Regions from separate parts of the Amycolatopsis minnesotensis genome, predicted to be linked through region 2. Evidence: riboswitches for the same ligand, from Rfam matches in the RefSeq annotation. Region 2 holds a riboswitch; the other holds the start of a gene.

Region 1 (11,825 bases), on a different contig from region 2:
CCGGCGAGCGGCGCAACGACACGAGCAGCACCGAGGCCAGCACCCCGATCACCATCGCGAGCAACGTGGCGTCCGTCGCGGTGCGCAGCGACCGGATCGCCGCGTCCCAGCCCGAGACCGCCAGCGTGCCGCTCGACCCGTGCCCGGACAGCGCGCGGTAGCCGTCGAGGCTCCAGCCGTCCGGAGTGGACACCGACTTCACGAGCAGCGCGACGATCGGCGTGAGCGTCAAGGCCACCACCCCGAGCCCGGCCGCGACGACCCACCACTCGCGCCCTTCCGGCCGCCGGGCGGTTTCGGCACGCGCGCGGAGGCGGAGCGCGGTCTCCCGGCGTCGCCGCGCCACCGCGCCCGCCACCAGCGCGGCAACGACGGCGGCGAGCTGCACGAGGGACAGCGCGGCCGCCCCGGACAGGTCGAGCAGGTCCACGGTCCGCAGGTAGATCTCGGTCTCCAGGGTCCGGAACCGCGCACCGCCGAGGATCAGCACGACGCCGAAACTGGTGGCGCAGAACAGGAACACCACCGCCGCGGCCGATCCGATCGCGGGTGCGAGCGCGGGCAGCGTCACCTCGCGGAACGCACGCGACCGCGACGCGCCGAGCGCGCGGGCCGCGGCCTCCGCGCGCGAGTCGAGGTGCGTCCACAGCCCCGCGACCGTGCGCGCGACGACCGCCACGTTGAAGAACGCGTTCGCCAGCACGATCGGCACCACGCCGCCGTCGGGCCACAGCGCGCGGAACGCCAGGCCCACCACCACGGTCGGCAGCACGAACGGGATCAGCACGAGCGTGCGGACGAGCGCGACCCCCGGCAGCCGCACCCGCGCCAGCAGGAACGCCACCGGCAGGCCCGCCAGGACGGCCAGCAGCGTCGACGCGGCGGCCTGCGCCACCGTGAACGCGGCAAGGCGCCAGGTTTCCCCGCCGGCCAGCGCCGTCGCGACGCCACCGCCGGAGAAGCCGCGCCCGACGATCGCGGCCACCGGCCACGCGAAGAGCACGGCGAGGAACCCGATCGGCAGCACGGCCAGCAGGGCCAGCCCGGTGCCGCGCCTGGTCAGGACTCGATGAGCGAGCGCCATTGGCCGATCCACCGTTCACGCCCCGCCTGCACCTGGTCACCGGGCAGCGACGCGGGCTTCGACGGGAGCGGCGCCGTCTCGGCCCATCCCGCGGGCAGGTCGACGCCCTGGCGCGCCGGGTAGACGTACATGTTCGCCGCGACCGTCGCCTGGAACTGCTGGGAGAGCAGGAAGTCGACGACCTTCTGCGCCTTCTCCGGCTGCTTCGCGTTCGTGAGCACCCCGGCGTACTCGACCTGGCGATAGCAGGTGTCGAGCAGCGCCTTCGTGCGCGGCTTGCCGTCGTTGCCGACCTCGGCGGCGGGCGAGGAGGCGTAGGAGACCACGATCGGGCGCGGGCCCTTGCCGGAGGAACCGGAGAAGTCCTGCGTGTAGGCCTCTTCCCAGCCGCTGACCGGCTTCATGCCGTTGGCCTTGAGCCGCTTCCAGTAGTCCTGCCAGCCCGTCTCGCCGTACTTCGACACCGTGGAGAGCAGGAACGCGAGGCCGGGCGAGGAGGTCGCGGGGTTCTCCAGCACGAGCAGGTCCCGGTACTTCGGGTCGGCGAGATCGTCCAGCGTCGAGGGGACCGGGAGGTTCTTCGACGCGAAGTAGCCCGTGTCGACGTTCACGCACACGTCGCCGACGTCGACCGCGGAGAGCCGGTGCTCGGGGTCGATGGCGTACCGCTGGGGGCCGCGGTCCGTCTCGGGGCTCGTGTACGTCGCGAACACGCCCTCGGCGAGCGCGCGCGAAGCGAACGTCGAGTCCACCCCGTACGCGGCGTCGGCGACCGGGCTGGCCTTCGTGAGGACCAGCTTGTTCGTCAGCGCGCCCGCGTCACCCTGCTTGATCGGCTGGATCCGGATACCGGACTGCCGCTCGAAGGCGTCGAGGACGTCCTGCGGCACCGCCCACGAATCGTGCGTGGCCAGTGTGACGACGGCGGGGCCCTTCGGCGCGCCCTGCTCGTCGCCGAGCGAACACCCCGCCAGCAGCACCCCGATCGCGCCCAGCGCAGTCGCCAGCCGCTTGACTCCCATGGGGGCCTCCTCGCTTCGACCGGCAGGAGGCTGGGTACGCCTCCCTCCACCGGCATGATCCGGATCAGGTGCGAACGGTCGCGGTGCGGTGCCCGCCTCTCAGTCCGGTCGTACCGGACTCCCGTGGCAACCGTGCAGCGTACTAGCCGGCGTAGCACCATGGAGTGCTATGGCCGACCTACTGAACAACACGCAGATTTCCGAAGCACTCGCCACGCTGAGTGACTGGCAGCGGGACGGCGATTCGCTCGTGCGGACGGCGGAGCTCGACGGCTTCCCGGCGGCGATCGCGGTGGTGAACCGCGTCGCCGAACTCGCCGAAAGCGTTGACCACCACCCGGATATCGACATCCGCTGGCGCACGCTGACGTTCCGGCTCAGCACCCATTCCGACGGCGGCATCACGGCCAAGGACGTCTCGCTCGCCCAGCAGATCGACGAGGCCATCGACAATCTGTGACCTTGGTCGCCCCGGGCAACATGATCGCGGGTCTCGCGCGTCCCTGCAGGAGGAAGGAGTTGCACATGATCAAGTTCTTTACCCGGGCGATCGCGGCACTGGCTGCGCTGGCAGTCACGCTCACCGTGGCGGTGCCCGCGAGCGCGGACACCGGCAAGGCCCCGGCGGCCACGCACGGACAGGAAGCAGCGGCCGCGTCGGGCGACGTCACGCAGGCGCTCGTAGTCGGCGGGTTCGCGTTCGTGCTGATGATCGCCGCGGCGGGCGCGGTGCTCTGGTTCACCGCGCGCAAGCGGCACCACGAACCGCGTTGAGCACTGCTTATCCGATCTCGGCGTGATTTAGGGCACACCTGTTAACAAAACCCGTGATCGAAGCGTTACCACACGCGGAACTACCCGTCACGCCCCTTGGGATCGCCATGAACAGCACCACTGCCCCAGCCCTGACCTCCGCCCAGCGCGCCTGGGTGACCTTCCTGGCCACCACGATCACGCTGCTCAGCGTCATCGTGCTCGGCATCGCGGGCTGACCACCCGCAGCGAAGCGGCTTCACGCCCCCGTGCGTGAGGCCGCTTTCTCTTTGCGCTCATACTCTTCGCGCGCCGCACGCAGCTCCTCGAGATGCTCGGCCGCCCACACCCGGCAAGCCGCGAGCCGCGGCAGCAATGTCCGCCCCGGCTCCGTCAGCTCGTACTCGACCCAGGGCGGCACCTCGTCGTACTCGGTCCGCGTCACCATCTCGTCCCGCTCCATGGACACTCGGGCGCGAACATATCCGGCTGAAGAGGCTCCCTCACCCGCCCCAAGCCACGCGCTCGCTGCCGCTTTGCCCTGAGCGCGCCAGACGCCGGAGCAGGGAGGCGTACCGCGCACGCCCGTGTTCGGACAATGCACGGATTCGCTCTTCACGGATCCGCTGAACCGAGGACTCGTCACATGTCGCCATGATCACCCAACTAAGACTTCTTCAGCGACATTCACCAGGTTCACACTTGCCGAGCAAGTCATTGCCGCGATGGCGATTCTGCCTCGACGACAACTTCCCGCGCAAACGGAATTCCCAGTGCCGATTCGCGGAGGCGTTGATGAAAATGCGCGTGTTCCACCCATCCTGGTGGCAGCCAGCCGCCGCCCACCAGCGGTGGATGCTCGGGATGCCTTACCCGCGCCCAAGAAACGAACAGGAGTTCCGCCCAGTCGGACTGAAGAACCCAGGTAACCGGGCCACTGGAGCTGTCTCCGGTGAACTGCACGGTCGCGGGCACGACCGTCGTCGCACTGGCTATGGCTTTCCAATGCCAGCGCAACCGAGCGGTACCAACTGGTCACCTCGCACCGGCAGGCGTTGAAGCGGAACTCGACCACATTCCGGCGGTCATAGGTCATGAGCGCTCGGGTTGCTGCCAGAAGCCCGGACGCGCATCGATGCTCACCCAGTACGGACACCGGCTGCCGTGATTCGACGAGCCCTACGCGTGCGGCCTTGGTCAGACGGAATTCTTACACATTGAACCTGAACTCGACTACGTCGCCGTCGGCCATGAGGTAGTCCTTGCCTTCCATGCGGACCTTGCCCGCCGAGCGGGCCGCCGTCATGGAGCCCGCTTCGATCAGGTCGTCGTACGAGACGACCTCCGCCTTGATGAAGCCGCGTTCGAAGTCGGTGTGGATGACGCCTGCGGCCTGCGGGGCGGTGGCGCCCTGCGGGATGGTCCAGGCGCGCGATTCCTTCGGGCCCGCGGTCAGGTAGGTCTGCAGGCCCAGCGTGTGGAAACCGGCGCGCGCGAGCGAGTAGAGGCCCGGTTCCTCCTGCCCGACCGATTCGAGCAGTTCGCGCACCGACTCCTCGTCGTCGAGTTCCAGCAGTTCGGCTTCGACCTTGGCGTCCAGGAACACGGCGTCGGCCGGCGCGACGAGCTTCGTGAGTTCGTCGCGGCGGGCGGCGTCGGTGAGCACGCCTTCGTCGGCGTTGAACACGTACAGGAACGGCTTCGTGGTGAGCAGGCTGTGCTCGCGAAGCAGTTCGACGTCGACCTCCTTCTGCGCCGAGAAGAGGGTGCGGCCGCTGTCGAGGATCGCCTTGGCCTTCTGCGCCGCGTCGAGCGCGGGCTTGGCTTCCTTCTTCGTACGCGCTTCCTTTTCGAGCCGCCAGACCGCCTTCTCCAGCGTCTGCAGGTCGGCGAGGATGAGCTCGGTGTTGATCGTCTCGATATCGCTCATCGGGTCGATGTGCCCGTCGACGTGCACCACGTCCGGGTCGTCGAACACGCGGATGACCTGGCAGATCGCGTTGGCCTCGCGGATGTTCGCGAGGAACTTGTTGCCGAGGCCCGCGCCCTCGGACGCGCCCTTCACGATGCCCGCGATGTCGACGAACGACACCACCGCCGGGACCGTCTTCGCCGAGCTGAACACCTCGGCGAGCTTGTCCAGCCGGGCGTCGGGCAGCGGCACGACGCCGACGTTGGGCTCGATCGTGGCGAACGGGTAGTTCGCGGCGAGCACGTCGTTGCGCGTCAGCGCGTTGAACAGGGTGGACTTGCCGACGTTGGGCAGACCGACGATGCCGAGGGTGAGACTCACGGCCGCGAAGTCTACGTGGCCGCCCCGGTGCCGACGGCGGGCGGGCACCGCAGCGCCATGGCGGATTCCCGCCAGTACCGGCCGGGTTCCGGTGGCAGTATCGAGCCCATGACCGAGCTGACCATCCCCCGTGACCAGGGCGTCTGGCGTGACACCGAACGGTGCTATCGCGCCGTCACGGCTCGCGACTCGCGCTTCGACGGGCAGTTCATCATGGCCGTCCGCACCACCGGCATCTACTGCCGCCCGTCGTGCCCCGCGGTCACCCCGAAGTCCGCGAACGTGACCTTCTACCCGACCTCGGCCGCCGCGCAGGCGGGCGGCTACCGCGCGTGCCGCCGCTGCCTGCCCGACGCGGTGCCCGGCTCCCCCGAGTGGAACGTCCGCGCCGATCTCGCCGCGCGCGCGATGCGGCTGATCTCCGACGGGGCGGTCGAACGCGAAGGCGTGCCAGGGCTCGCACGGCAGCTCGGCTATTCGGAACGCCAGCTCGGCCGGGTCCTGACCAGCGAACTCGGCGCCGGGCCGCTCGCGCTGGCGCGGGCGCATCGCGCGCACTCGGCGCGCCTGCTCATCGAGATGTCCGAGCTCCCGCTGACCGACGTGGCGTTCGCCGCCGGGTTCGCCAGCGTCCGCCAGTTCAACGACACGATCCGCGAGGTGTTCGCGACGACGCCGTCGCACCTCCGCGCGGCCGCCGCGAAGGCACGGCGGCGCGCGGGCTCCGCCGAGGCGGAGGCCGGGAACACCGGCGCGAGGCTGACGCTGCGGCTGCCGTACCGGCCGCCGTTCGACTCGGACGGCCTGCTCCGGTTCTTCGCGGCGCGTGCCGTGCCCGGCGTCGAGAACATCACCACCGAAAGCGGCCGGATCACCGGCTACGGCCGCACGCTCCGGCTCCCGCACGGCGCCGGGACGGCGTGGCTTTCGCCCGCGGACGGCCATTTCCGCTGTGCTCTGCGGCTGTCCGACGTCCGCGACCTCAGCAGCGCGGTCGCCAGGATCCGCCGCCTGCTCGATCTCGACGCGGACCCCGAAGGCGTCCGCCACGTGCTGTCCGCCGACCCGGCGCTCGCGCCCGTCGTCGAAGAGGTGCCGGGCATCAGGGCACCCGGTGCCGTCGACGGGGCGGAGCTGGTGACCAGGGCGATGCTCGGCCAGCAGATCTCGGTCGCCGCCGCCCGCACCGCGGCCGGGAAGCTCACCGCCGAACTCGGCGGCACGCTGCCGTGGCCGGGCGAGTGCACGCTGACCACGCTGTTCCCCACGCCCGAAGCGATCGCGGAGCGCGGCAGGGAGGTGCTGCGCGGGCCGCGGCGCCGGATCGACGCGATCATCACCGTCGCCGACGCGCTCGCCTCCGGGAAGGCCGATGTCCACATCGGACGCGACCCCGGCGACCTGCGCGCCGAACTGCTCGCCCTGCCCGGAATCGGGCCGTGGACGGCCGACTACGCGCTCATGCGGGTGCTCGGCAGCCCCGACATCCTGCTCTCCGGCGACCTCGTGCTCCGAAACGGAGCCGCCGCGCTGGGTATCACCGATCTCACCGAACACGCCCTGGCCTGGCGGCCGTGGCGCACCTACGCCGGCATGTACCTGTGGCACGCCGCCGACCGAGGAGCCTCCGCATGAGCATCGCGCACTGGTCCACAATGGACACCAAGATCGGCCCGTTCACGGCCGTCGTCGCCACCGACGGCGCCGTGCTCGCCTCCGGCTGGACGAAGGACGTCGACGAGCTGACCCCGCTGATCTCACCCGCGGTCGCACCGGGCGAACTGCGGGAGAGGCGTGATCTCGGGCCGGTCAGCAAGGCCGTCCGCCAGTACCACGCCGGCGTGCTCGACGCGGTCGACGGCATCGAGGTCCGCCAGCGCTCCGGCGACTTCCGCCAGCACGCCTGGGAAGTCCTGCGCACGGTGCGGGCAGGCGAACCGGTGAGCTACGCCGACTACGCCGCGCTCGCGGGCCGTCCTGCCGCGGTCCGCGCGGCGGCGACGGCCTGCGCCCGCAACGCGGCGGCGCTGTTCGTGCCGTGCCATCGCGTGGTGCGCACCGGCGGCGCCATGGGCGGCTTCCGCTGGGGCGTGGACGTCAAGCGCTGGCTACTGGCCCACGAAGCGGCGTGAACGCGTCCTTCGAGTTCTCCAGCTCCGCGGCGAGCTGATCGATCTGCGCGGCCCGGTCCGTCCTGCTCCTCGCCCTGGCCAGGCGTTCGTCCTGGTCAAGGTCACCCGATTTCGCGCGCAGCTTCTTTTCGGCCCGCTGCAGCAGAATGTCGAGGTCGACGGTGTCGTTGCGCTCGTACAGCGCGATGTTCTTGTCGTGCAGGCGTTTTGCTGTCTCGAGCTGCCTGGACACGAGGATGTCGTAGGTCGTGGTGCCGCCCATGAGCTTGCCGAGCACCGGCAGGCAGTCGACCGCGATCAGCAGCAGCCTCAGCACCCAGCCCGCGATCGAAACGACCGGGCTGTCCGCGGAAATCCGTCCCAGTGCGTCGATTTCGTCGAGGATGCCACGATCGGTGAGATCAGCCTTCTTCCCGGCGACCTTGTCCGCGATCGCCTGGCTGATCTGCTGGCCGCCGACCGCGCGCGCCTGTGCCAGCCGCCCGGTCAGGTCGACGGTCTCCTTTTCCAGCCCGACCAGATCGGCGTGCTGCTTGTCGACCTGGTTGTCGGCACGGAACTGATCGGCCTTTTCCCGATTGCGCCTGCATTCGCCGCCGACGCCGGGCACCCCGCTCAAGCCGGTGCCCGCCCTGCCCGCGCATTCGTCACGTGCCAGGTTCTCCAGCTCCGCCTGCCTGCGGTCCAGCTCGCCGATCGCGCCCCTCGCCTGGTCCCGCAACCGCACCGCCGCGTCGAACTGCGCTTCGACCGACTGCGCGCTGTCCTTGACGTTCACGCGGAACCCGCCACAGTCCGAACCGGACGGTGCCGCACCGGTGACGGGGTTGCAGCTCTTCAACTTGCCTTCGTAGCCTTCGATCTCCGATTTGCGGTGCTCCGCGATCTCGTTGTGGATCGACGGGCTGAACACCCACAGCACGAGCGGTTCCGCGATCGCCACGCCCAGCAGCACCGAAATCGCGATGCGCGGCACGAACAGCTTCGCCTTGGAGACGGTCAACGCACCGTGCGTGCTGGCGATCAACCAGCTGTCGAAGGTCATGATCAGGTAGCCCCAGAGAACGCCCACCGGAAGCAGCGCCCACCACGCCCCGCCCACCACCCCGCTCAACGCGACCAGCAGCGAAAGGCCGGCCAGCACCCCGGTGTTGAGCACGATCGCGCCCAGCCTGCTGTACCGCGGCCGCTCTTCCGGGGCCCAGTCGAGGATGTCCTCCTTGATCCCGATGATCGACCGCAGCCACCTGCCACCACCGCGGTTCGGTTCAACCGGCCGGTACAGCCCGACCGGGGCGTCGTTCGGCAGCGACGACCGGACGGGCACCGGCGAGGCGGGGCCGGCGGTGTCAGTGGACATCCTCTTCCCTCATTTCCACGTCGTCGCCGCGCTCACCCCGGGCACCGTCCGCCGGCGGCGCTATCTCGGCGACGTCGGCCCGATCCGCCTCGAACTCCGTCCCGCCGGTCACCATCGCGTTGACCACGTTCTCCAGATCGACGTTCGCCGTGTCCAGGAAACCGCGCTGGGCGAGATCGCGAATGATTTCGATCTTGGCTTCGAGCTGACGGCGCCGGTCCTGCCGATCGAGCTTGGCATCCTCCCGCCGCCAGTCGAGGCCGCGCTTCCGTTCGTCACGCTCGATTTCACGCTGTGCGCGGATGTCCTCGCGTTCCCATTCCAGGCGCCTGCGCTCGTCGGTGCGCGAGGTCTCCAGTCGCTCCTGGTCCCGCCGCAGCAACTCCTCGGCGAACTCCTTGGCGTCCAGCTTGCCGATGGAATAGGCATAGGTCAGGCTGCTCAGCGGATCGCTGCCGACCGCCCCGGCGTGCTCCCGGTACTGGTAGCGGTCGTACTGGCGCTGGTTGGCGTCCAGGTCGAACTGGTGCCGCTGGGACCTGGCCGCCATGCGCTGCTCGTACTCGGTCTCGTCGCGGTGCAGGTGGTGGCGGCCCTCCTGCAGTTTGAAGTCGATCACGTGCCGCTGTTCCTGCTCCCGTAGCGACTGCTGGAACTTCGCCAGCTCCTCCGGGGTGCGGACCTCGACGCTGGTCAGTTCCGCCGACAGCCCGAGGAACTCCGGCGGCGAAATCGTGGTGAACGCCTTCACCTGCGCGTTGAGCTTCCGCCTCGCTTCGTTGATATCGCCGAGCCGGTAGTCCAGCCCCAGCTCGAAAATGCGGTGGTGCCCCTTGAGATAGGCCCGCAGTGCCGTTTCGACCTTGCTCGGCCCCTCCCGCACCACGGCGATGGGATCGGTCACGGTGCAGACGAACGTGGCCTGCATCGTGAACGAATCGGCATCGGCGGAGGGAATGTCGAGCTGGGCCAGCACTTCGCACTCGCGGGAGACGTCGACCACACTCACGTGGTCGGCGCCGAGCACCGTCGGGGAGTTCAACGGGAGAGCCGAATTGTCCAGCACGAAATCGCCGGCGACCCGGTAGACGAGCCGCTGGTTGGCACTGCTCCGCGGAATCTCGTCCACGGTCCTGGTGCGCCTCGGCCCGAGCACCCGCCTCGGCGGCACCGGCTCGAGGGGGCACTGTTCGACGACGGGGTACGCCTGGTTCATCGGAGTTCCTTCCGTGCTGGGTTGTTGGGACTCAGCGCGGTGAGGAACGCGTTGAGCAACGCTGTCACCGCGTCGGTCGCGCGGCCGGCCACGCGGAGCAGATCGACCTGGAACAGGATGCGATCGGACTGCGTCAGTTCCGCGCCGAGCGCGGTGCCGAGCCGCGCCACGCGCTCGGTGGCGTCGGCGGCGTGCTCCGCGAGATGGGTGAGCGCCGCCCGCAACGCGACCAAGGCGCGCAGGCGGGTCGGCCGGTACCGCAGCACCACCGCCCAGAGCCTGGCGACCTCGTCGACGCGTCCGGGATGGCGCCCGAGGAATATCAGGAACGCGTGGCGGCCCTCGGGCCACTCCCGTGCGGAGAGGACGGCCAGCGTCGCCGAAACCGCCACGGAGCGCAGCACCACGTTGCCGCCCGTCCCGTCGAACCGGTTCAGCTTCGCGGTGAGCGTCCTGAGCACGACTCCGGCGTCACCGGTGCCCCTGGTCAGGGTGACGAAGAGCGTGCCGAACGCGACGGTCGCGTTTCCCTTGCCGGTGGGCCCTTCCGCGCACAGCCGCCACAACCGGCTGACGGCTTCGAGGGGGTAGCGGATGGCGAGGTCACCGCTGAGGATCAAGGCCGCCGTCCACCGCCTCGCGGCACCGCCGCCGCTCCACCATCGCGCGATCCGCAACGCCGCGGGCGCCAGCTCGTCGCGGTAGACCATCGCCGACACGACGAGAACGGCGGCCCGCTGGCCCGCCCTGCCACGCGAACCGCTCGCCCACGAATCGAGCAGGTCGTGCACCTCGCCGAAGGCGAACTCCGCGAGCGTCGCCAACCCGCCGGTCATCCGCCAGCTCCCGCGCACGACTCGTTCGTCGAGCCAGGCGCGGACCGCGTCCCAGAACCCGACCTCCATGCGGTCCCACAGCGTGCGCAGGACGTGCCGGTGGCAGGCGGGGGTGGAGAACACCAGCTCGCCCCTGGTGCCGAAGGCCGAGTTGACGGTCCGCCGCACGATCAGGCCACCGGGGCCGGTCAGGCCGTGCCGCCGTTGCGGCAGGCTCACTTCCGCGGGCACGTCGTCGGTGGGGACCGGCTCCGGCAGATGCTTGCCGAGATGCCCTTCGAGCGCGGTCAGCGTCGCTTCGAAGTCGCGCTCGCCCGCCCCCGCCGCGAAAGCGAGCGTCGTGACTTCGAGAATCGCCCGCCTGCTCGGCTTTTCGTCGAACCACGCGGTCACGGTCTTCAGCACGGTGAGGTCGAAATGCCCGACGGCCCTGTCCACCGGCTCTCCCGCCTCCAACCGCCCCGCCAGCTCGACGACGTCGCGGATCGCGGGCGAACCGGCCAGCGATTCCGCCAGCGCGCTGAGCTGAACGGTCGACGGCGGGACCGACATCCGGGCCCGCAGGACGCGCGTGAGATCGGGGCGAGCCCACGGCACGCACTGGACCGCGTCGGCGGCCGCTTCCGGCTTGTTCGCCATCGTGAGAACGAGGTACGCCCCGGAATCGGCCAGCCGGTCCCGGAGCACCTGCCAGTCGAAGTCGCCGTCGTCGACCTGTTCGGGCAGGTGGTCGATCACCGCGACGCCGAGCCCGGCGTCGTATTTGCGTTCCGCGAGCTGGTGCACGCTCACGCTGGGCGCGAGGCGGAACAGCGGCCGATCGGTCACCTCGCGCAGCAACGCGATCGCCGACGCCCGCTTGCCGATGTCCGCCGGGCCGTAGAGCACCACGACGCGGTCACGCGAAAGCGCGAGCCGCGCTTCGGCGAAAGTGCCAGGGGTGATGTACGACGAAATCGCGTCGGCCACATCGGCATCGGTGATCTTGCCGGAGTCGGTCCGCACGCGATGGGCCGAGCACTCGTTCTCGACCCCGAACAACGCCTTCTGGATGTACATGGCCGACGGGAACTCGTTCTGGACCCAGTTGACCGTTTCGGCGTCGAAGGTCGTAGCGGCAGGCTTTTCC
Region 2 (11,825 bases):
CCGGGATGCTCCTGCTGATGCGCGTCGAACCCGGCGCGTCCTATCCCGGCACGGTGCTGCCCGCCGTAGTGGTGTTCGGTCTCGGGCTCGCGACCGTCGTCGCGCCGGTGACCGCGACCGTGCTGGCGGCCGCGCCGGACCACTTCGCCGGGGTCGCCTCCGGGGTCAACAACGCGATCGCGCGGACGGGCAGCCTGCTCGCCATCGCGGTGCTGCCCGCGGTGGCCGGGCTCAGCGGCGTCGCCTACGCCGACCCGGTGGCGCTGACCTCGGGGTGGCGGACCTCGCTCCTGGTCTGCGCGGCGCTCGCGGTCGCCGGCGGGCTGGTGGCACTCGGCGTCCACAACAAGGTGCTCGCCTCGGACGCGGCGGACCCGCCACCGGAGGAAGCGGCCCCGGAGCCGGGGAAGTGCCTGCACTGCGGGGTCGAAGGCCCGCCTACGCACGTCCGGTCGAAGCACCATTCGACGGGCTGAGCCGGTCCTGGTACAGCGCGAGCACGATCTGCGCGAGATCGCCGGGATCGGCGAGGGTGAGCCCGGTGAGCTGCTCGATGCGCCGCAGCCGGTAGTCGAGGGTGTTCGCGTGGATGGTCAGCGCGGTGGCCGCGCGCCTGCGGTCGAGCTTGCTGCCGACGAAGGTTTCGAGCGTGCGGACGAGTTCGGGTGAGCCCTGCCGTCCTGGTTTGCGGAGCGGGCCGAGCACGCGTTCGCGCAGGGTGTTCGCGAGCTGCGGTGAGCGGGCGAGCAGCTGGGCGGGGAGCAGGTCGGTGTCGTCGAGCACGCCGCGGTGACCGAGCTTGAGCGCGGTCTGCACCCGCAGCCGGGCCAGCTCCAGCGCGCCGGGGAGGTCCTCGCGGGACACCGGTTCGCTGAGCGTGGCGACCGCGCCGGGCCGGGTGAGCCTGGCCGCGGTGACCTCCGTGGCCGCGACGCCCGAGATCCGGTCGGCCTCGGTGAGCGCGAGCAGGCCGAGCGCGCGCAGGTCGCGGGCCAGCCTGCCGTGCGTGCCGGGCGCCGACTCCGGTACCGAGATCGCGAACGCGCGGTAGGACTCGCACAGCCCGAACCCGGCGCGTTCGGCGCGGCGGTTCAGCTCGTCGGGGTCGGCCAGCGGGTCGAGGAGCGCTTCGAGCAGCGCGCGTGCGGTCGTTTCGCGCTCGGAGATCAGTTCGTCCCGTTCTTCGACGTAGGCGAGGGCGACCACGGTGGACACGGCGTCGATGTAGCCCATCACCCGGTCCGCGACGTGCAGCAGGACGTGCTGCTCCTCGTCCGCGGTGGCCGCCTCGGTGAGCGCCGCCCAGACGACCCGGCCGCCGAGACGATAAGCCCGCAAAACGTCCTGGAGCGGCAGGCCGTCGCGTCCGCGCTGCTTCGCCGACAGCCGCATCTCCTCCAGCTCGACGCCGTTCGGGCCGCGGTCGTCGAGGATGCAGTGCTTGGCCACTTGGAGGTTGCGCCCGATGATGGCCAGTACTTCGCCGTGCAGCAGCGTCGACGGCATCCTGGCGTAGCCGCGCACCGAGGGCAGGAACTGGTCGACGATCCGCAGCGCGATCCCGTCGAGGTCGACCTTGGCCACGATCTCGCCGATCAGTTCCCGCTCGCGCGACATCGACCCTCCTCGCAGGTTCGTGACAGTTCACAACCTGTTGGGGACAACGAGCGTGCCGGGAAGAAGACTCACACCGGCAGGAAGAACGGGGTGCACTTCGGCGCCGGTGCGTGCTCGGGGTCGAGCGCCTTCAGAACGTGCGCGAGGACGTTCGGGTCGACGGCCTGGCCGAGGTGGCCCACGTGGTCAGACGGGCACTCGTCCTGCAGCACGATGTCGGTCGTCCCCGGTTCGCCGAGCACTCCGCTCGTGTACGGCGTGACCACCTCGTCGCCCTTGCTGACGATGCTGGTGTAGGTCGGCCCCGGCACGGAGATGCCGCCTTCGGCCAGCTCGTCGAGGAACGACGACGGGGGCAGGTACTCGTCGCAGGGCCCGCAGCCCGCCTTCACGAGGTCGCCGATCCCGGGCAGCTTCAGGAGCTCCTTCGCGAGCGCGTTTAGCCCGCTCAACGTCGTCCCCCGGTAGTTGGCGCCGAAGCCGGCGAAGTGCTTGACCTTGGCCGCCCCGCCCAGGTGCTTCAGGTAGTAGGCGGGCACGGTGCTGCCCTCGGAGTGCCCGACGATGTCCACTTTCGCCGCGCCGGTCTTGTCGAGCACTTTGTCGATGTAGTCGCTCAGCTCCGCCGCGCTCTTCCGCATCGGCTGGAGCCCACCGGCGAGCGTGCCGAGCAGCCCGGCGCCGTAGGTCGGTGTGAAGACGCAGTAGCCCTGCCCGGCTATCGCGGGCGCCATGGTCAGCCAGTTCACGACCCCGTTCGCGCCCATGCCGTGCACCAGCACGACCGGTTCGGGATGCTCCGGTGCCGGTTCGCACGACCAGTTGTTGATCCTCTCCGGTGGCGGGAAGCCCGAAGCTTCGGCCGGGCCGTTCGCGACAGTGAGCCCGGCGAGCGTGGCGGCCGCGGTGAGTACCGCGGCCGCCAGCACGCGTACCCGCCGCCGTCCTGAGCTGTGGTCGTACATAGGGGTGCTCTCCTCCTACTCGCGGGTAATGACTGGGTCACATCATGATCGCGAGTGATCTGGATAACACCGGGTGTCGCCCAGAGTCCGGGGCCGGTTCTCGTGACCGGTCACAAGGCGAGCAGGTCGGCGAGCTGGCGCGGATCCACGTTGCCGCCGGAAAGCACCGCCACCGTCTTGCCCTGGGGTAGCTCGTCCGGGTGGAACAAGTAGGCCGCGGTCGACACGGCCCCGCTCGGCTCGGCGATCAGCCGGGACCTGTGCGCGATCGTCCGCACGGCCTCGCGGATCTCGTCCTCGCTGACCGTGACGATCCCGTCCACGTGCGCCCGGAGGTGGGCGAAGGTCAGCTCGGACGGCTGCGAGCGCAGCCCGTCGGCGATCGTGCGGGCGCGCCGGTCCGGCGCCCAGTCCGCGCGGGCGCCGGTGCGCAGGCCTTCCGCGGTGTCGGCGGCGAGCTCGGGCTCGGCGAGGAAGACCCGCACCGACGGCTTCAGCGCCTTGACCGCGGCGGAGATGCCCGACGCGAGGCCGCCGCCGCTCACCGGGATCAGCACGACCTCCACCTCGGGCAGGTCCTCGGCGATTTCCAGGCCGATCGTGCCCTGGCCCGCGATCACGTCGCGGTGGTCGAACGGCGGCACGAGGGTGAGCCCGCGCTCTCCGGCGATTTCGTACGCGCGCGATTCGCGTTCGGCCATCGGCACTTCGACGACTTCGGCGCCGTGCGCGGCGGTGGCTTCGACCTTCATGCGCGGGGTGACGTCCGGGACCACGATGACCGCGGGGATGCCGAACTGCTTCGCCGCGAAAGCCACCGCTTGCGCGTGATTGCCACTCGAATAGGCGACGACGCCTCGGGTGCGGGCGGGTTCGTCGAGCGAAGCGATCGCGTTGAACGCGCCGCGGATCTTGAACGCGCCGATTTGCTGCAGGCTTTCGGCTTTCAGCCACAGCGGGGAGCCGGTCGCCCACGGCTGCGGCAGCAGCGGCGTCCGCAGCGCGTGCGCGCCGATCCTGCCCGCCGCCGCGCGGATTTCCTCGATCGTCACCAGATTCATGTCCTGAGTATGTCAAGGAATTGTGAACGCAAGCCAGTCCATTGTGGACATTCGGAGTGGTCCTGCTCACTGCCGGGCAACGAGGGAACCTTCCCAGACGACATAACCGTTGGGTAAAGAAGACGTCCGCGGGCTACCAGATCGGAACCATGTCGAAATCAGCTGCCTCCCCCGGGGAGGGTGACAGAAAGACTGAGCAGGAAACGGCTTCATCGGAGAAGTCGGGTATCAAGATCGCACAGGTCGTGGCCGCCGCGCTGGCGGCGGTGACCGCCGCCGTGCTCGGCTCGACGATCGGCGTCGCGGGAACGGTGGTCGGCGCCGGTATCGCGAGCGTGATCACGACCGTCGGCGGCGAGCTGTACCTGCGCTCGCTGCACCGCACGAAGGAAGCCGCGCAGCGCACGAAGGACCTGGCGAAGGCGCTCGCCGTGAAGGACGCGCGCGCGACCAGGGCCATGCCGGTGCGGCAGCGGGGGACCGCGCGGCACGGCGCGCCCGGCTGGCCGACGGCGGACCAGGACGAGCAGGCGACCGTGCACCTGCCGAGGCCGGGCCTCGACGGTGACGCGACCGTGCAACTGCCGAAACCGGGCGAGACGATGCCGCCGCCGGACGAGCCGGGCAGGCTGCGCAAGCTGCGGTGGCCGCTGATCATCGGTACCAGCGCGGCCGCGTTCGTCGCGGCGATCGTGCTGATCACCGGGTTCGAGCTGACCACGGGCAACGCCATCTCCGGCGGGAACGGGACCACGGCCGGGCACCTGTTCGGCGGCGGGAAGCAGCAGGAAAAGACCCCTGAGCAGCCCGCGCCGTCGCGGGAGAACCCGGGCGAGGACAAGACCGGCTCGCCGAGCACGTCACCGAGCAGCCGGCGGCAGGCGCCGCCGACGAGCGGCCAGCAGCGGCCACCGGAGAGTTCGGCCCCGTCGACGCAGCCCAGCACGCCGAAGTCGTCGGACACCCCGACGCCGACGAAGTCCGAGGCACCGCCGACTCCGGGAAGCGGGAACAGCGGCAACGGCGGCAACGGCGGCAACACGGGCAACGGCACCGGTGACGACAACGCCAGGTGACCAGCGCGAGGACGGCCCCGGGCGTGCCATCGCCGGGGCCGTCCTTCGTGTTCGGCGGCGTGCTTACGCCAAGCGTCCGCGCAGGGCGCGCGCGGCGGCCGCCGGGTCCTCGGCGCCGGTGATGGCCCGCACGACGACGATCCTGGTCGCCCCCGCTTCGAGCACCTGCGGGAGCCGTTCGCCGTCGATGCCGCCGATCGCGAACCACGGCCGCGCCGTGCCCGCTTCGGCGACCGCGCGCACCAGGGGGAGGCCGGGCGCGTCCCGGCCCGGCTTGGTGGGCGTCGGCCAGCACGGGCCGGTGCAGAAGTAGTCGACGCCGTCCTCGCGCGAGGCCGCGCGCGCCTGCGCTTCGGAGTGGGTGGAGCGGCCGATCACCACGTCGTCGCCGAGCACGCGCCTGGCCAGCGGCACCGGGATGTCGTCCTGGCCGAGGTGCAGCACGTCCGCGTCGACGGCGAGCGCGACGTCCGCGCGGTCGTTGACCGACAGCAGCGCGCCGTGCCGCGCGCACGCCTCGGCGAGCACCTCCAGCGCGGCGATTTCGCGCTTCGCCTCCAGCGGGCCGTCGGCGCCCTTGTCACGAAGCTGGATGACGTCGACGCCGCCGGAAAGCGCCGCGTCGGCGAATCCGGCCAGGTCACCGCGGTCCTCCCGGGCGTCCGTGCACAGGTACAGGCGCGCGTCGTCGAGTCGTTTCCGGATCTGTTCACCAGTCAAGCCAGGCATGGCGCCACGGTAGCCCGCGCGCTACGGTGGGGTGGTCCGCACGGGAGCCCGAGGCACGGGCTGAGAGGGAGCCGCACCGCTCCGACCGTGGAACCTGATCCGGGTAATGCCGGCGCAGGGAGCGTGATCGGAAGTATGAGCGAAAACATCGTGATCGCCGGTGGTGGTGTCATCGGGCTGTCCGTGGCGTGGCGCGCCGCGGCGGCGGGCCACCGGGTACGCCTCGTCGATCCGGAGCCCGGCCGGGGCGCGTCGTGGGTCGCGGGCGGCATGCTCGCCCCCGTCACCGAGGCGTGGCCAGGCGAGGAAGACACCCTCGACCTCGGCCAGGAGTCGCTCCGGCGGTGGCCGGGGTTCGCCGAGGACCTCGCCGCCGACGGCGGGGACCCCGGCCTGTCACTGGCGGGAACCGTCGTCGTCGCGCACGACAGCGCCGACGCCGAGCAGCTCCGGGTGCTCGGCGAGTACCTGGTGGCGCTCGGCCGCTCGGCCGAGTCGCTGACCGGCCGCGAGCTGGGCAGGCTGGTACCCGGCTTGTCCGTCCGAAGTGGACTGTCGGTGCCCGGCGATCTCGCGGTGGACAACCGGAAACTGCTCACCGCGCTGCTGGCTGCCGCGCGGAAGCGCGGTGTCGAGTTCGTGCCGCGCGAGGTCACCGGGATCCGTCCCGGCGCGGTCGTCGCCGGTGCGGAGCTGCGGTGTGACGCGGTGGTGATCGCCGCGGGCGCCCGCAGCGGCCGCCTGCACCCCGCGCTGGCCGGGCTCGTCCGCCCGCTGAAGGGCGAGATCCTGCGGCTGAAACCGGCGAGGGGCTGCCTTCCCCCGCCGGATCGCACGGTGCGCGCCGTCGTCGAAGGCAGGCCGATCTACCTCGTGCCGCGCGCCGACGGCGAGATCGTGCTCGGCGCGACCCAGTACGAAGCCGGTTTCGACGAGGCGGTCACCGCGAAGGGCGTTCGTGAGCTGCTGGAAGGCGCCGAGCGGGTCTTCCCGGCGATCGCGGAGTACGAGCTGACCGAGATCGCCGCCGGGCTGCGCGCCGCCAGCGTCGACACGCTGCCCGTGCTCGGCGAACTGGAGCCGGGCGTGCTCGCGGCGACCGGGCACCACCGCAACGGCCTGCTGCTCGCGCCGGTCACCGCGGACGCGGTGCTCGCGATGCTCGGCGGGGCACCGCTCCCGCCGCACGTCGGGCCGACGGCACCGGCCAGGGCGCACTCGATGATCCCGGAAGGAGCGTGACCCGATGGAACTACGGGTCAACGGCGACTGGCGGCCCTTCGCCGACGGCGCCACCGTGGCCCAGGTGCTCGCCGAACTGGGCACCGAGCCGCGCGGGGTCGCGGTGGCGGTGGACGGCCAGGTGGTCCGGCGCGGCGCGTGGGCGGACACGGTACTGGCGCCGGGCGCCCAGGTCGAAGTGCTCACCGCGGTGCAAGGAGGCTGACATGACCGAACTCTTCGACGGCACCGGCGACGAACTCGTCGTCGGCGGCCACAAGCTGGCGTCCCGGCTCATCATCGGCACCGGTGGCGCGGCGAACCTGAGCGTGCTCGAACGCGCGCTCGTCGCCTCCGGTACCGAGCTGACCACCGTCGCGATGCGCCGCGCCGACGTCGAAGGCGGCTCCGGCGTGCTGGACCTGGTGCGGCGGCTGGGAATCCGCCTGCTGCCGAACACGGCGGGCTGCCGCAGCGCCGCCGAAGCCGTGCTGACCGCCCAGCTCGCGCGCGAGGCGCTGGAGACCGATCTCATCAAGCTCGAGGTGCACGCCGACGAGCGCACCCTGCTGCCGGATCCCGTCGAAACCCTCGACGCGGCCGAGCGGCTGGCCGCCGACGGGTTCACCGTGTTCGTCTACACCAACGACGACCCGGTGCTGGCACTGCGGCTCGAAGAGGCGGGCTGCGCGGCCGTGATGCCGCTCGGCGCGCCGATCGGCACCGGCCTCGGCATCCGGAACCCGCACAACATCGAGCTGATCGTGTCGAGGGCGGGGGTGCCGGTGGTGCTCGACGCCGGGATCGGCACCGCGTCCGACGCCACGCTCGCGATGGAGCTGGGTTGCGACGCGGTGCTGCTCTCGACCGCGGTCACCAGGGCGCAGGACCCGGAGCGGATGGCGTACGCGATGCGGTCCGCGGTGGTCGCGGGCAGGCTGGCGCGCGCGAGCGGCCGGGTGCCCCAGCGGTTCTGGGCGCACGCCTCCAGCCCGCCGCGCTAGCTTCGCCGTATGCCTTGAAGGGGCCCTTGGGGGAGTCTGGTGCCGCCAAGGTGTCCTTCGGGGCATCGGGGTCGCCATGCCGCGCGCCGCGAGGGTCGAGTTCGCGGCGTCAGATCTCCCGAAGGCGTCCTTCGGGGATCAGGTCCCGGGCGGCTCCGCGCTTCCGCCACCCATCGCGGCGGAATCGGCGCGCACCCGTCAGCACGGTGACCTTCGGGACGTGTGCGGGTGAGCCGCCATGCCGCGCGCCGCGAGGGTCGAGTTCGCGGCGTCAGGTTCCGTGAAGGACGCCTTCAGGGATCATCGGACGAGAGTCCTCCGGCGGGCCTGCGCGTAGGTTCCACCCGCTTCGCCGGAATCGGCGCGTCCTTGCCCTGAAGGTGATCTCGGGGGACCTGGACGCCCCGAAGATGACCTTCGGGCCATGAACACCGCACCGTCACCGCGGCTTCGGGGACGAGCGGCGAGCACGGGACGAAACCGTAATCCGCCACGCTCAGCCTTTACCTGATTCTGTCGCCCGGCCCCGTATGGTTGTCGGCGCTTTGTCCGACTCGACCATTCCAGGAGCTTCCATGACCACGTCGTCCGCGCAGGATGTCTCGGGCAGGTTGTTTCTGGTGGTGGGCAGGCTTTCCCGCTCGCTTCGGCAGGCAGGCACGCCCGGTCCAGGGCACGGCGCGATCTCCGCGCTGGCCACGCTGAGCCATTACGGGCAGCTCCGGCTCGGCGATCTCGCGGCGAAAGAAGGTGTGGCGGCGGCCACAATGTCGAGAATTGTCGCCTCGCTCGTCGAGTCCGGTCATGTGCGACGCGAGGCCGATCCGGTCGATCGCAGGGCCTGGCTCGCCACGGTCACCGACGAGGGCGTCCGGATGATCTCCGGCGTCCGCTCCACCCGGATCCACGAGCTGGACCGGCGCCTCGAACGGCTTCCCGACGACCTGAAGGCCGCGCTGACGTCGGCCCTTCCCGCGCTCGAAGCGCTCATTTCCGACGAGGAGTGAGCGCTCGTCAGCTCGCGGGCTGACGAGCCCCGGCCTTCAGCTCGGCGAGTTCGGCCCGCAGGGCGCGCAGCTCGCCGAGGATTTCGCGGTTCGCGGCTGCCTGCTCCTCGGCCTGCTTCGCCTCTTCCTCGCGGATGTCCTCGCGCAGCTCGCTCTCCATCCCGCTCACCACCACCGCGATGAACAGGTTCAGCACCGCGAAGCTCGACACCAGAATGTAGACCACGAAGAAGATCCACGCCATCGGCGCCTGCGCCATGATCTCCTTCGCGATGTCCGGCCACGCCTCACCGGTCATCACCTGGAACAGGGTGAACAGCGAGGTGCCGAGATCGCCGAAGTTGTCCGGCGAGATGCCGCCGAAGAGCTTCGTCGCCATCACCCCGGCGACGAAGATGATCAGCCCGAGCAGTGCCGCGATGGAGGCCATCCCGGGGATCGCGGTGAGCAGGCCGGACACGACCTTGCGCATCGAGGGCACCACGGAGATCAGCCGCAGCACGCGGAGCACGCGCAGGGCGCGCAGCACCGAGAACGGCCCGGTCGCCGGTATCACCGCGATCCCGATGATCACCAGGTCGAACACGTTCCAGGAATCGCGGAAGAACCGGGCGCGGTAGGCGTAGAGCTTCGCGAGCAGTTCGGCGACGAAGACGCCCAGCGCGATGTGGTCGAGCACGTGCAGAAGGCCGCCGAACTCGGCGAGCAGCTTCGTCGAGGTCTCCATGCCCAGCGTCGCCGCGTTGAACACGATCACCGCGATGATGAAGTTGCCGAACCGCCTGCTCTCCACGAGCCGCGCCACCCGGTCGCGTCCGGTCAAGACCGCCCCCTAGTCCGGTAAAGGAACCGCAATAGCCGACCGGATGCTATCGAGCGGGGGTGTGGCGGCCGGGTGTGCCCGCCCGTGCGCACGGGCGGGCACACCCGGGTCGGGTGCTCAGCCGGGTCAGTAGGTCGTCTGCGTCCACAGCTCGTACTGCACGTAGCCGTTGTCGACGCGCTTGTCGCACCGGAAACCGACCCAGCGGCCCTGCGGGAAGCCCGCGTTCCCGGCAACCGAGCAGGCATGCACCGACGGGTAAACCCCGGCGAACGCCCAGGTCGCCGCCGAGGCGGTGCCGGTGGTGAGCAGGCTCGTGGCGGCGATGCCGACACCGGCCGCGATCGAGAGCATGGTTTTGCGCATCAGGTGGGGACTCCTCGATTCGTTGGGAGGTGCTGATCGGGTGTTTCGACGGGAACGATGCCCAAGGCGCCGCGGCTTCGGCGGCGTCGCGGGGCAACACTGCCCGAACGGTCCCTCGGCGCTGTCCTCGCGGACTTTCGGGACGGCCGGCCGTCAGCCGTGCGCCGCCGTGTCGGCGACGCACGGCCGGAGGTCGAGTGCGTGCCGGTCTTCGTGGCCGAACCCGATGCGGTCGGCGTAGCGCCAGCCCGCGACCCGGCAGTACTCGCGGAGTTCGGGATCGGCGAAGCCCGCGGTGGGCAGCCAGGCCAGCAGGGTCTGCGCGTCGTCGACGAGCAGCAGCGCGTGCGGCACCGGCAGGTGGATCATCGTCGTGACGGCCTCGGGCAGGCGGTGCGGCACCCCGGCGGCGTCGAGCAGCGCCGGCCCGTGCGCCCCCACGGTGAGGCCGCCGTGGTGCCACCAGCCCGCGGTCGGCGCCGGGCCGTCCGCGGCGAGCCAGCGGTCCACGCGCGAGGACGGCACGGAATGGCGCTCGCGGTGCGGGCGCGTCCAGATCTGCCACGGCCCGGACGCCAGGTTTTCCTTGGTGTACAAGCGTTCCTGCTCGGTGTGCTGCCATCGGAGCCAGCGGCGGCGCGCCGTGCGGAACAATGCGACCGCGCCGGTCTCCCCCACGAGCACGAGTGCGAGCAGCCAGCCAGCCGGGACACGAGCCCAGTCCAGCAGTGCCGCCGTGCCGAGCACGGTGACCGCGAGCGCGACCGCCCAGCCCTGCGCCCGTGCCGCGGCGGGCGGCCTGCGGACCAGCGTCTCCCACACGATCGGCAGCGCGACGGTGAGGAGCGCGGCCCCCGTCACGCCAAGCCAGTACCCGTGCATGCACACCCCCGCCGTCGCTGCCGTCAATTCTGCCATTCGAGCGGACGGACAGCCCGTTTGCCGTGTAACACCGCGCGGGCGGCCGTGCGCGCGCCCGCCGGAATCCGGTCGGTTCCGGCAATTCCCGAAACGGTGGACCACTGCGGCTCGATACCTGTGCGGCGGGTACCGGCAAGGCCGGAACGGGTATTGCCGGACGACCCACGGAATGGCGTAATAATCCGTGTTTCCCGTGTGCTGCAAAGGTGTTCGCCCGGGTGGCTCAACAGATTCCGTGGCGCGCCGACGATAATGGAAAAGCGCGAAGAGTTCCCGTGCCATCAATCGATACCACTGATTCGAGGAGTACGCGTGACGTCACCGAGCCTGCCGGACAAGATCAGTTTCTGGGTGTCCTTGTACGCGAACCTCGCCGCGGAACGGGAAGGCACCCGCGACGGCCTGGAAAGCTATCTGCACGACGAGATCACCAGTTACCTCGAACGGAACCGGGAGCAGCTCGGGAGCTGGCGGGTGGTGTGGGGCCCGAGCGTCAAGCTGTCCCCGCTCCAGCCGATCGTGACCAACGCGATGTACCTGGCGCAGAGCCAGGAAGACCCGTCCCGGTACGTAGTCGGCATCGCGGGCACCAATCCGCCGGACACGGTCGCCTGGATCTTCCAGAACTTCAACATCCTCCCGCAGATCGGGTTCGTCCGCGGGGTGCAGGCGCCGGAGCGGTGGCAGGTCAAGGTCTCACCTGGCGCGGCGACCGGGCTCAACGTCCTCAAGAAGCTCACCGCGGGAGGGGACCGGCCCGGCGTGGGGTCGACGCTGCGCGACTTCCTGAAGGACCTGCCGAAGGACGGTGTGAGCATCACCGTCGGCGGGCACAGCCTCGGCGGCACGCTGGCGTCCGTTTTCGGGCTGTGGCTGCGCAACACCCAGAAGACGACGCTCGTGCCCGCCTTGCTGCCCGGCTGGGACATCCAGGAGAACGCCGCGATCTCGGTGCTGTCCACGGGCGGCCCGACGCCCGGCAACGCCGGTTTCGCCGAGTACCTCGGCGAACGGCTGGACGCGGTCACCCGGTAC

The links. Region 2 has a riboswitch for thiamine pyrophosphate ahead of thiO (glycine oxidase ThiO). Riboswitches for the same ligand answer to the same signal wherever they lie in the genome.
Region 1: another riboswitch for thiamine pyrophosphate. It lies ahead of ABD256_RS19485 (thiamine ABC transporter substrate-binding protein); the one in region 2 lies ahead of thiO (glycine oxidase ThiO).

The regions. Positions count from the first base shown of each region.
Region 1 covers NZ_BAAANN010000014.1:150,376-162,200, reverse strand. Annotated here, with positions in the region: gene ABD256_RS19490 (ABC transporter permease) at 1-1,084, opposite strand, end outside; gene ABD256_RS19485 (thiamine ABC transporter substrate-binding protein) at 1,060-2,106, opposite strand; TPP riboswitch at 2,131-2,241, opposite strand; gene ABD256_RS19480 (4a-hydroxytetrahydrobiopterin dehydratase) at 2,276-2,566, shown strand; gene ABD256_RS19475 (hypothetical protein) at 2,632-2,880, shown strand; gene ABD256_RS19470 (winged helix-turn-helix transcriptional regulator) at 3,119-3,322, opposite strand; gene ychF (redox-regulated ATPase YchF) at 4,070-5,152, opposite strand; gene ABD256_RS19460 (AlkA N-terminal domain-containing protein) at 5,261-6,787, shown strand; gene ABD256_RS19455 (methylated-DNA--[protein]-cysteine S-methyltransferase) at 6,784-7,284, shown strand; gene ABD256_RS19450 (DUF4407 domain-containing protein) at 7,250-8,644, opposite strand; gene ABD256_RS19445 (hypothetical protein) at 8,634-9,860, opposite strand; gene ABD256_RS19440 (hypothetical protein) at 9,857-11,825, opposite strand, start outside.
Region 2 covers NZ_BAAANN010000002.1:129,925-141,749, reverse strand. Annotated here, with positions in the region: gene ABD256_RS02725 (MFS transporter) at 1-476, shown strand, start outside; gene ABD256_RS02720 (PucR family transcriptional regulator) at 439-1,617, opposite strand; gene ABD256_RS02715 (esterase/lipase family protein) at 1,686-2,582, opposite strand; gene ABD256_RS02710 (threonine ammonia-lyase) at 2,693-3,643, opposite strand; gene ABD256_RS02705 (hypothetical protein) at 3,889-4,719, shown strand; gene thiE (thiamine phosphate synthase) at 4,783-5,448, opposite strand; TPP riboswitch at 5,479-5,586, shown strand; gene thiO (glycine oxidase ThiO) at 5,584-6,690, shown strand; gene thiS (sulfur carrier protein ThiS) at 6,695-6,895, shown strand; gene thiG (thiazole synthase) at 6,897-7,673, shown strand; gene ABD256_RS02680 (MarR family winged helix-turn-helix transcriptional regulator) at 8,249-8,680, shown strand; gene ABD256_RS02675 (ion transporter) at 8,688-9,503, opposite strand; gene ABD256_RS02670 (hypothetical protein) at 9,630-9,869, opposite strand; gene ABD256_RS02665 (hypothetical protein) at 10,023-10,778, opposite strand; gene ABD256_RS02660 (lipase family protein) at 11,103-11,825, shown strand, end outside.